2 regions of the Marinobacterium iners genome follow, and region 1 is predicted to be linked to the other one. Evidence: predicted binding sites of a transcription regulator. Region 1 holds the regulator's gene; the other holds the start of a gene.
The links. Region 1 encodes LexA, which represses DNA repair genes until DNA is damaged. Its sites were predicted from a motif close to TACTGTNTANNTANACAGTA; they were not measured.

Region 1 (5,255 bases):
TGCTGTTCGCGCGTGGTGACCACATAGTTGATCGCCAGCGCCAGAATACCGACTCCGGCGATGAGGATTACAAGATACAGGTTGTCTCCAAGCATGGTGTTTGGCACTCTGAAAAGAGATGTTAATTATAGGATGGTGTGTACATGAATTGTAAGGCATCCGCGTGCGGACTGGTATCGCCGGTCTCAGACACTGCTTGACGCTGGCAGCACCACCCCTTATATATGCTCGCAGTTTCTGAGTTGCCCGTTCTAAAAAGGATCCGTATCTCATGGGAAAAACCCTAGTCATTGTCGAATCACCGGCAAAGGCCAAAACGATCAACAAGTATCTGGGCAGCCAGTATGTTGTCAAATCGAGTGTGGGTCATATTCGCGACCTGCCAACCAGCGGCAGTGCCAGCAAGAGCGATCCCAAGGAACGGGCGCGTCAGGCAGCCTTGACGCGCAAAATGTCGCCGGATGAGAAGGCGGTCTATAAAAAGCGGAAGTCTCAGGAGCAACTGGTAGCGCGTATGGGGGTCGATCCCGAGCATGACTGGGAAGCCCACTACGAAATTCTTCCCGGCAAGGAAAAGGTCGTTGAAGAGCTGCGCAAGCTGGCCAAAAACGCTGATGAAATCTACCTCGCAACGGACTTGGACCGCGAAGGGGAGGCGATTGCCTGGCATTTGCGCGAGGCGATCGGAGGTGATGACAGTCGATTCCGGCGCGTAGTTTTTAACGAAATTACCAAGAAGGCGATTCAGGAGGCGTTTTCCCAGCCGAGCGATCTGGACCTTAATCGTGTCAACGCCCAGCAGGCACGGCGTTTTCTGGACCGGGTTGTGGGCTATATGCTGTCACCTCTGCTGTGGGAGAAGATCGCCCGTGGCCTCTCGGCCGGACGGGTACAGTCCGTTGCTGTGCGCCTGATCGTCGAACGTGAACGCGAAATCCGTGCCTTCATACCTGATGAATACTGGGAAGTGCATGCCGACTCGGAAACACAGGCCCAGCAGGCGCTGCGGCTTCAGGTCAGCAAATATGCCGGCAAGACATTCCGTCCAGAGAGTCAGGCCGAAACCGAGACCCATCTGGAGCGCCTTCGCAACGGTGCACTGGCTGTGCGTGCGCGCGAGGACCGCCCCACCAGCAGCAAGCCGTCGGCGCCATTCATTACCTCTACACTGCAACAGGCTGCCAGTACGCGGCTGAGCTTTGGCGTCAAGAAAACCATGATGATGGCTCAGCGGTTGTATGAAGCGGGCTATATCACCTACATGCGTACCGACTCGACTAACCTCAGCGCCGAAGCGGTGGAGGCGTGCCGTGAGTTTATTGCTGAACAGTACGGCAAGGAGTACCTGCCGGAAGAGCCGGTCAGCTACTCAAGCAAGGAAGGGGCTCAGGAGGCGCACGAAGCGATTCGGCCTTCTGATGTAAATCTGACGGTTGATGCTCTCAAGGGCATGGAGCCGGATGCCCAGCGCCTGTATGACCTGATTCGGCGTCAGTTCCTGGCTTGTCAGATGATGCCTGCACTGTACACGAGCACCCGTATTACCGTTGAAAGTGGTGATTACGAGCTTACTACCAAAGGTCGTATTCTGCGTTTTGACGGTTATACTCGCGCGTTGCCGGCCAAGGGGCGCAGTGACGAAGATGTCATTCTGCCGGATGTAGCGCAGGGCGAAGTGCTGGCGCTCAAGTCGCTGGACCCGAAGCAGCACTTTACCAAGCCGGCACCACGCTACAGCGAAGCCAGTCTGGTCAAGGAGCTTGAAAAGCGTGGTATTGGTCGTCCTTCCACGTATGCCTCCATCATTTCAACAATTCAGGATCGCGGCTATGTACAGGTGCAGGGGCGTCGTTTCTATGCCTGCAAAATGGGTGACATTGTCACCGAGCGATTGAACGAGAATTTCTCCGATCTGATGGATTACAGTTTCACCGCGCGTATGGAGCAGCGTCTTGATGACGTGGCGCAGGGTGAGGTGAACTGGAAGGAGCTGTTGAATCAGTTCTACAGCGGCTTTACCGACAAGCTGCAGGAGGCGCAAAGTGCTGACCACGGCATGAGGCCCAACAGTCCGACGCCGACAGATATTGATTGCCCCGAATGCGGTCGCAAGATGATGATCAGAACGGCAAGTACGGGCGTGTTCCTGGGCTGCTCTGGCTATAACCTGCCGCCCAAGGAGCGCTGTAAGTGCACCATCAACCTGATACCAGGCGACGAAGTGGTCAGTGTGGATGGAGATGATGAAGAAGAGTCCCGCATCTTGCGCAACAAACATCGTTGCAAGCTGTGTGATGCGGCGATGGACTCCTACCTGATCGATGAGAAGCGCAAGCTGCACGTGTGCGGCAACAATCCCGACTGTCCTGGTTTCGAGGTTGAACAGGGTAGCTTCAGGATCAAGGGCTATGATGGGCCCAGTATCGAATGCGACAAGTGCGGCTCCGAAATGCAGCTTAAGACCGGTCGTTTCGGCAAGTTTTTCGGTTGCACCAATAGCGAGTGCAAGAATACGCGCAAACTGCTGAAAAACGGTGAGCCGGCGCCTCCCAAAATGGATCCGGTACCAATGCCGGAACTGCAGTGCGAAAAGGTTGAAGATACCTACGTACTGCGTGATGGTGCCAGCGGCCTGTTCCTGGCGGCGAGTCAGTTTCCGAAAAAACGGGAAACGCGTGCGCCGCTGGTGGCTGAGCTGGTGCCGCACCGTGATGAGATCGATCCCAAATACGCCTATCTGATGGATGCGCCGCAGAAAGACCCTGATGGTAATCCGGCAGTAATTCGTTACAGTCGGAAAACCAAAGAGCAGTATGTGATGACGGAAGTTGAGGGCAAGGCAACCGGCTGGAAAGCGTTCTACCGTGACGGGCGCTGGCAGGAAGAGCAGGGACGTAAGCGCTGAGCGTGAGACCGAGACCGTCGGCGCATTCAATGGAGTACAGGTAATGAGTGATATCTATGCGGTTCGTACCAATCAGAAGCTGAATTTTGCGCGCCTGCATATCAAGGCGCTGGAGCAGGCGGAAGAGGCCTCACAGTGGAGCAAGCATGCCAGAATCGAGTCCTATCATGAGTCGATCCTGTTCTTCATGGCAAGTGGATACTCGGCGCTGTTGCGCGAGATTGCAGAAAACTACAATCTCGATGTGGATCGGATCCATCGCTTCACTGATCTGTCTGAGCAGCTTGAAGTGACTGGTCAGGAATCCCCCGAAGTAATTGAGCTTGAACAGTTGGAGCGGGACAGAGGAAGTTGGCTGCACAAAATGCTGTCTGCTTATGAGGCCTGCTGGCAGGCGTCAGACTACCACCGGGCAAAAACCGAGGTAGACAGCAGCATTTCCGAAATTCATGTATTGCAGATCAACCCGGACCATTCGGAAGACAAGGATGTGTTGGCTGAATACAAGGCTTGGTTACAGGCGTTCCGTGAACTGATAGAACGCCTGCGCGCTGGCATGCAGGAGTGGTAATCAGGTCCGCACCAGAATGCCCAGTGCATCCCCCTGGCTTGCTGACTGATTGAGTTGATCGAGCGATGGTGCAGCACCGCTGCACCAGGCGATGACCGTGTGGCATGTGCCGGCAGCCAGTGCCCGTCCGCATAGCAGCTCGGTTTGATCGAGACTGCAGGTATTCAAGACCAGTATGTGACGTGTACAGGCGCCGGCCTGCTCCAGTGCCTTGCGGGTGATATCATGTGGCGGGTTAATCAGGACCAGCCAGCGGTCTTCACGACTCAAGCCTGCGATCATGGGCAGCAGCAAGGGCTGCAGGCAAACTGAGCTGTTATGCAGCAAAATCTCGGTGACCCGGCTTTCAACGCATTCACGTTTGCTGTGAGGGTTCGAGTTCGTTGCTGTTGCATGAATTGCAGACATGGCGAGTGACCTCTGTCAGTTGCCTTGCCGGATAACGCCAACACCCAGTCCTTCGATGATCAGTTCCTGTTCACTCAGGTCTACCTCTATCGGGCTGAAGTCTTCGTTTTCGGCAATAAGAAAGACTTTGCGGCCATCACGCTTAAAGCGCTTGACCGTTACTTCGTCGCCGATCCGTGCGACCACAACCTGCCCGTCCCGGGCCTCTCGGGTTTGATGTACGGCGAGCAGGTCGCCATCCATGATTCCGATGTTTTTCATGCTCATCCCCTTGACCCGCAGCAGGTAGTCAGCGCGGGGGCGGAAGAAGTCTGCCGAGATGGTGCAGTGGTCCTCGACATGCTCCTGTGCCAGGATGGGTTCACCTGCTGCCACTTGACCAATAACGGGCAGGCCTTCGGTATCCGGTTGCTCGGCTTCCGGCAAGCGAATGCCTCTTGATGTGCCCTTGGTTAGTTCGATGGCGCCTTTGCGGGCCAGTGCCTTCAAGTGTTCTTCAGCCGCATTGGCTGACTTGAATCCCAGTTCGCGTGCAATATCGGCTCGGGTGGGCGGGTAGCCTGTTGTTTCGATATGTTTGCGAATGCATTCCAGTACTTCAGTCTGGCGATTGGTCAATTTCATGGCATCTGTTCCCTATCCGGTTACTGTGATTCTATACAGTGAATGAGCAGGGTCAAGCATTTTTCTGTTTATATATCCAGTATCTTGCTAGAATCGCCACACAGATCGGATGAGGATTGAGCGTGCTGAGCGAGGCGCAAAAAAAAGAGATCCAGGAGGCCTACAGTCGCTTCCTGAAGAGTCGTGGCCTGACTGCACGACCGGCACAGAAGCAGATGATCGCAGCCGTGGCGCGAACCCTTGCAGCGGCTGCTGTTCCACGCAGTGAAACGGATGATCTGCACCCCGCCGTGGGTGTTGTTGAAGCCGGAACCGGTACCGGCAAGACGATCGCCTATCTGTTGGCGGCCATCCCCTTGGCTCGGGCTCAGGAGTGCAGGTTGGTGTTGTCTACGGCAACCGTGGCGCTGCAGGAACAGCTCATCAACAAGGATCTGCCCGAAGTTGAAGCGCATACAGGCCTGCCAATGCGCTACCGGCTCGCGAAAGGGCGAGGGCGTTACCTTTGCCTGAACAAGGTGGAAGGCCATCTTGAACAGCAGGGCCTGCTGGGCCAGATGGCGTTATATGAAGATGAGGCAGCTGAAAAGCTGCCCGATGATGTGCTGCAACTGTATCAGCAGTTGATGGACAGCTATGCCTCAGGTCAGTGGGACGGGGATCGTGATGCACTTGCAGATGAAGTGGATGATGGCATCTGGCGGCCATTGACCAGTGATCACATGCAGTGCAGCAACCGCCGTTGTC
Region 2 (5,255 bases), 1.8 Mb from region 1:
CCACCTGTATCGCCAGGCTGATTCGGGACAGTTCACCACCTGATGCAACTTTTGCCAGTGCACGGGCTGGCTGGCCCTCGTTGGTGCTAATCAGGAACTCGACCTCTTCAAGGCCGCTAGCACTGTAGCGCTCAGTATCCAGTGGCGTCAGACACGCACTGAAACGGGCGGCAGGCATGCCAAGGGCATGCAGCTGAGCGTCCACCAAGCGGTCCAAGTGCTCGGCCTGTTGTTGCCGTGCAAGGCTGAGCTCAGCGGCGGTTTTGAGGTAGCTCTGCCAGGCCGATTCTACTTCGTCGGCCAGTAATTCAATTTCGTTGTCGGATCGGGTCAGGCCCATCAGCTCCTGCTGTAGAGATTGCTGGAACTCAATAAGCTGCTCAGGCAATAAGCGGTGTTTGCGCGCTACATCGTAGATGGCCGTCAGGCGTTCTTCCACCTCCTGCTGGCGTTCGGGGTTGATTTCTACTGCTTCCAAAAAATGACGGACCTCGCGACCGGCTTCTTCCACCTGTATCAGTGCGCTGTTAAACATTTCATTGGCCTGTTGCAGACGCGAATCTTCCGTGCCGAGCTGCTGCAGCAGCTGAAGGCAGTGATGCAACATGGACTGGCAGTTGAGACTATCATCCTCATGGCTGATATTGAGCAATTGCTGACCTGTGCCTAACAGGCTACCGGCATTTTCCAGCAGTTGCTGCTCATGTTCCAGCTGCTCCAGTTCTCCCTGCGTCAGCGCAAGTTGCTCCAGCTCTTCGACCTGGTAGCTCAATAGTTGAATGCGTGCATTGCGCTCGTCCGATACTTGGGTAAGTTGTTCAAGCTCGGCATGCTGGCGGCGCCATTTGTGGTATAGGCGGCGTGCTTCTTCAGTCAGCTCGGTATGGTTTCCGAATTCGTCCAGCAGCACCCGGTGATGATCCTTTTTCAACAGCCGTTGATGCTCGTGCTGGCCATGAATGTCGACCAGGTACTGGCCGAGTTCGCGCAGCAATGCCAGAGGGGTGGGGCGACCATTGATGTAGCTTCGACTGCGGCCTTCACGTGTGATGACACGGCGTAAATGGCATTCCTGAGGGTCACCCTCCAGGTCGTGTTCGCTGAGCCACAGCCTGGCCTGTGGGATTGTGCGGATATCAAAGCTGGCCGTGAGCTCGGCGCGCTCTGAGCCGCTGTTGACACTGTCACTGTCAGCTCGATCACCCAGGCAGAGTCCGAGGGCGTCCAGCATGATTGACTTGCCGGCGCCGGTTTCGCCGCTGATGACGGTCATCCCTCGATCCAGCTCGACTTCAAGGTCGCTCACGATGGCGAAGTTGCGGATGGTCAGTTGGGTCAGCATGATAATCACACGTGGTTATTTATACAGTGTTTACTGTATAAGCCATTTGATCGATACCTGCAATCCCCAGCTGAAAAAAATCTTGCTGCCGGTTGAATCCATCTGAGAGAGCCCCATATAGATGCCATCAACGCCAATACTCAAGTGTCAGTTGGAGAGACCTGATGTCGAAAGAGCAGCAGAATCAGAATGAAGCCGTCGAGCCGGTTCAAAACGAACCTGAAGTGCTGGTCGCCGAAGGTGAAGTTGTAGAGCCAGGTGCTGCCGAAGAGACGGAAGTCAGCCTGATCCAGCAGCTGGAAGAATCCCGCGCTGAGGTTGACGCTTTGAAAAAGGAACTGGTTGAGCTCAAACCGCGTGCGCAGGCCGAAATTCAGAACATTCGCCGCCGTGCCGAGCAGGATGTGGAAAAGGCACACAAGTTTGGTCTGGAAAAATTTGCGACAGAGTTGCTGCCGGTGGTGGATAGTCTTGAGCGTGCAATTGAAGCCAGTCAGGGCGATGAAGAGAAGGTCAAGGCGATCCGTGAAGGTGTCGAGATGACACTGGGGCTGTTCCTCTCGAGTCTGGAAAAATTCAATGTGGAGCAACTGAATCCGCAGGGTGAAGTATTTAATCCGGAGCACCACCAGGCGATGTCCATGGTGCCGGCAGAAGGTGTTGAGCCTAACACGGTCGTCACAGTGGTACAGAAGGGTTACCTGCTGAATGGCCGTCTGGTACGTCCTGCTATGGTGATGGTAGCAAAAGGCTGAAGGCCGGAGTTGAAAAACGCGCTGCCGTACCCATATAGATGCACAACGGCTAATTGAACAGTTTTTGACCCAATACGGGTCACAGAAAGATCGGAGTAAGACATGGGCAGAATTATCGGTATCGACTTGGGCACCACCAACTCCTGCGTGGCGATCCTTGACGGCGACAAGACCAAAGTGATTGAAAATGCGGAAGGTGATCGCACCACACCGTCCATTATCGCCTATACCAATGACGGCGAAACACTGGTTGGCCAGCCGGCCAAGCGCCAGTCCGTTACCAACCCGGACAACACACTGTATGCCATCAAGCGTCTGATTGGCCGCCGCTATGATGACAAGGTGGTTCAGAAAGACATCAAGATGGTGCCTTACAAAATCATTGCGGCCGACAACGGTGATGCCTGGGTTGATGTAAAAGGCAAAAAGATGGCTCCGCCGCAGGTATCGGCTGAAGTGCTGAAAAAGATGAAGAAGACCGCTGAAGACTATCTCGGCGAGCCGGTCACTGAAGCAGTGATCACCGTACCGGCCTACTTCAATGACTCTCAGCGCCAGGCCACCAAAGACGCAGGCCGAATTGCCGGTCTGGAAGTGAAGCGCATCATCAACGAGCCGACAGCGGCTGCGCTGGCTTATGGCATGGACAAGTCCAAGGGCGACAAGACCGTTGCCGTATACGACCTCGGTGGTGGTACGTTTGATATTTCCATCATCGAGATTGCCGATGTGGATGGCGAGCACCAGTTTGAAGTGTTGGCAACCAACGGTGACACCTTCCTCGGTGGTGAAGATTTCGACCTGGCGGTTATCAACTACCTGGCGGATGAGTTCAAGAAAGAAAGTGGAATCGACCTGCACAACGACCCGCTGGCGCTGCAGCGTCTGAAGGAAGCTGGTGAGAAAGCGAAGGTTGAATTGTCTTCCGCACAGCAGACTGACGTCAACCTGCCGTACATCACGGCTGATGCGACCGGTCCGAAGCACCTGAACGTGAAACTGACACGCTCCAAGCTGGAGTCACTGGTTGAAGAGCTGGTCGAACGTTCCATCGAGCCTTGCCGTATTGCGGTAAAAGACTCCGGCCTGTCTGTGTCCGAGATTGATGAGGTGATCCTGGTCGGTGGTCAGAGCCGCATGCCGCTGGTACAGAAGAAAGTAGCTGAGTTCTTCGGCAAGGAGCCGCGCAAGGACGTTAACCCGGATGAAGCGGTTGCCATCGGTGCTGCCATTCAGGGTGCGGTGTTGTCCGGTGATGTGAAAGACGTACTGCTGCTGGACGTCACTCCGCTGACTCTGGGTATTGAAACCATGGGTGGTGTTGCGACCTCCCTGATTGAAAAGAACACCACTATCCCGACCAAAAAGTCGCAGGTGTTCTCGACAGCAGACGACAACCAGACGGCTGTGACCATTCACGTGGTACAGGGCGAGCGCAAACAGGCGAGCCAGAACAAGTCTCTGGGTCGTTTTGATTTGGCCGATATCCCGCCGGCACCTCGTGGCATGCCGCAGATCGAAGTGACCTTCGATATCGATGCCAACGGTATTCTGAACGTGTCCGCCAAGGACAAGGCTACCGGCAAGGAGCAGTCCATCGTAATCAAGGCCTCTTCCGGCTTGAATGATGATGAGATCGAACAGATGGTGCGTGACGCCGAAGCGCATGCCGAAGAGGACAAGAAGTTCGAGGAGCTGACCACCGCGCGCAACCAGGGTGATGCGATGATCCACACCGCACACAAGACCCTGAAAGATGCAGGTGACAAAGCGACTGCGGATGAAAAAGAGAAGATCGAATCGGCTATCAAGGATCTGGAAGAAGCGCTCAAGGGCACTGACAAGGAAGCCATTGAGAGCAAGACTGAAACTCTGACCGAAGCGCTGTCAGCGGTGGCTCAGAAAATGTACGCTGATGCGGCTCAGGCTGAACAGGCCGGTGGCGAAGCGGGTGAAAAGGATGCCGCGGACGATGTCGTTGACGCCGAGTTTGAAGAAGTCAAAGACGACGACAAGAAGTAAGCGTTCGCGAGTGTCGATCGTTGCAGTGTGACAACGCGGGCTTCTGCCCGCGTTGTCATGTCCGGCTCTTTGGAGTCAAACCTGACGGGTCAGATTCGGATCATGGCAAAACAGGATTACTACGAACTTTTGGGCGTATCGCGCGACTCCTCCGATCGCGATATCAAAAAAGCCTATCGTCGGCTGGCGATGAAATACCACCCCGACCGCAACCCGGGCGACAAGGAAGCTGAAGACAAGTTCAAGGAGATCAGCGAAGCCTACGAAGTGCTGTCGGATGCCCAGAAAAAAGCGGCTTACGACCAGTTTGGTCACGCGGGCGTGGATGGCCAGGGTGGTATGGGTGGCTTCGGAGGTGGTGGCTTTGAAGGTAACTTCTCAGATATTTTCGGTGATGTTTTTGGCGACATCTTCGGTGGAAGCGGTGGTGGGCGCCGCCGCTCCAGCGTACAGCGTGGCGCCGATTTGCGCTACAACCTCGATTTGACGCTTGAAGAAGCGGTACGCGGGTGTGAGAAAACGCTGCAGATCCCCACCTATGTCAGCTGCGAAACCTGTGATGGCAGTGGCGCCAAGCCAGGCACCAGTGCCAAGACTTGTTCTACCTGTGGTGGCGTGGGGCAGGTGCGGATGCAGCAGGGTTTCTTCTCTGTACAACAGACCTGCCCAACCTGCCGTGGTGAGGGTAAGGTCATTTCCGACCCCTGCGACAGCTGCCACGGTCAGGGCCGGGTGGAAAAAACCAAGACGCTGCAGGTTAAGATTCCGGCCGGTGTTGATACAGGTGATCGCATTCGACTGGCCGGTGAAGGTGAAGCTGGCTCGCATGGTGGTCCGGCGGGTGATCTTTATGTACAGGTACATGTGCGTGAACACGCGATTTTCCAGCGTGATGGCAAGCACCTTTACTGTGAAGTGCCGATCAGCTTTGTGGATGCGGCACTGGGTGGTGAGCTTGACGTGCCGACACTTGATGGCCGCGTCAAACTGAAGATCCCGACCGAAACCCAGACCGGCAAGCTGTTCCGCCTGCGTGGCAAGGGTGTGACCCCGGTTCGAGGCGGCAGCGTAGGTGATTTGATGGTGAAGGTTATCGTCGAAACACCGGTTAATCTGAACAGTCGCCAGAAAGAGCT

Region 2: a site for LexA is predicted at 1,352-1,371, ahead of recN (DNA repair protein RecN). Genes of this name have one in related genera too.

The regions. Positions count from the first base shown of each region.
Region 1 covers NZ_CP022297.1:2,195,184-2,200,438, reverse strand. Annotated here, with positions in the region: gene CFI10_RS10585 (DNA topoisomerase I) at 1-95, opposite strand, end outside; gene topA (type I DNA topoisomerase) at 272-2,905, shown strand; gene CFI10_RS10575 (DUF6586 family protein) at 2,949-3,476, shown strand; gene CFI10_RS10570 (SulA-like leucine-rich domain-containing protein) at 3,477-3,884, opposite strand; gene lexA (transcriptional repressor LexA) at 3,900-4,508, opposite strand; gene dinG (ATP-dependent DNA helicase DinG) at 4,631-5,255, shown strand, end outside.
Region 2 covers NZ_CP022297.1:372,112-377,366, forward strand. Annotated here, with positions in the region: gene recN (DNA repair protein RecN) at 1-1,342, opposite strand, end outside; gene grpE (nucleotide exchange factor GrpE) at 1,507-2,097, shown strand; gene dnaK (molecular chaperone DnaK) at 2,200-4,119, shown strand; gene dnaJ (molecular chaperone DnaJ) at 4,222-5,255, shown strand, end outside.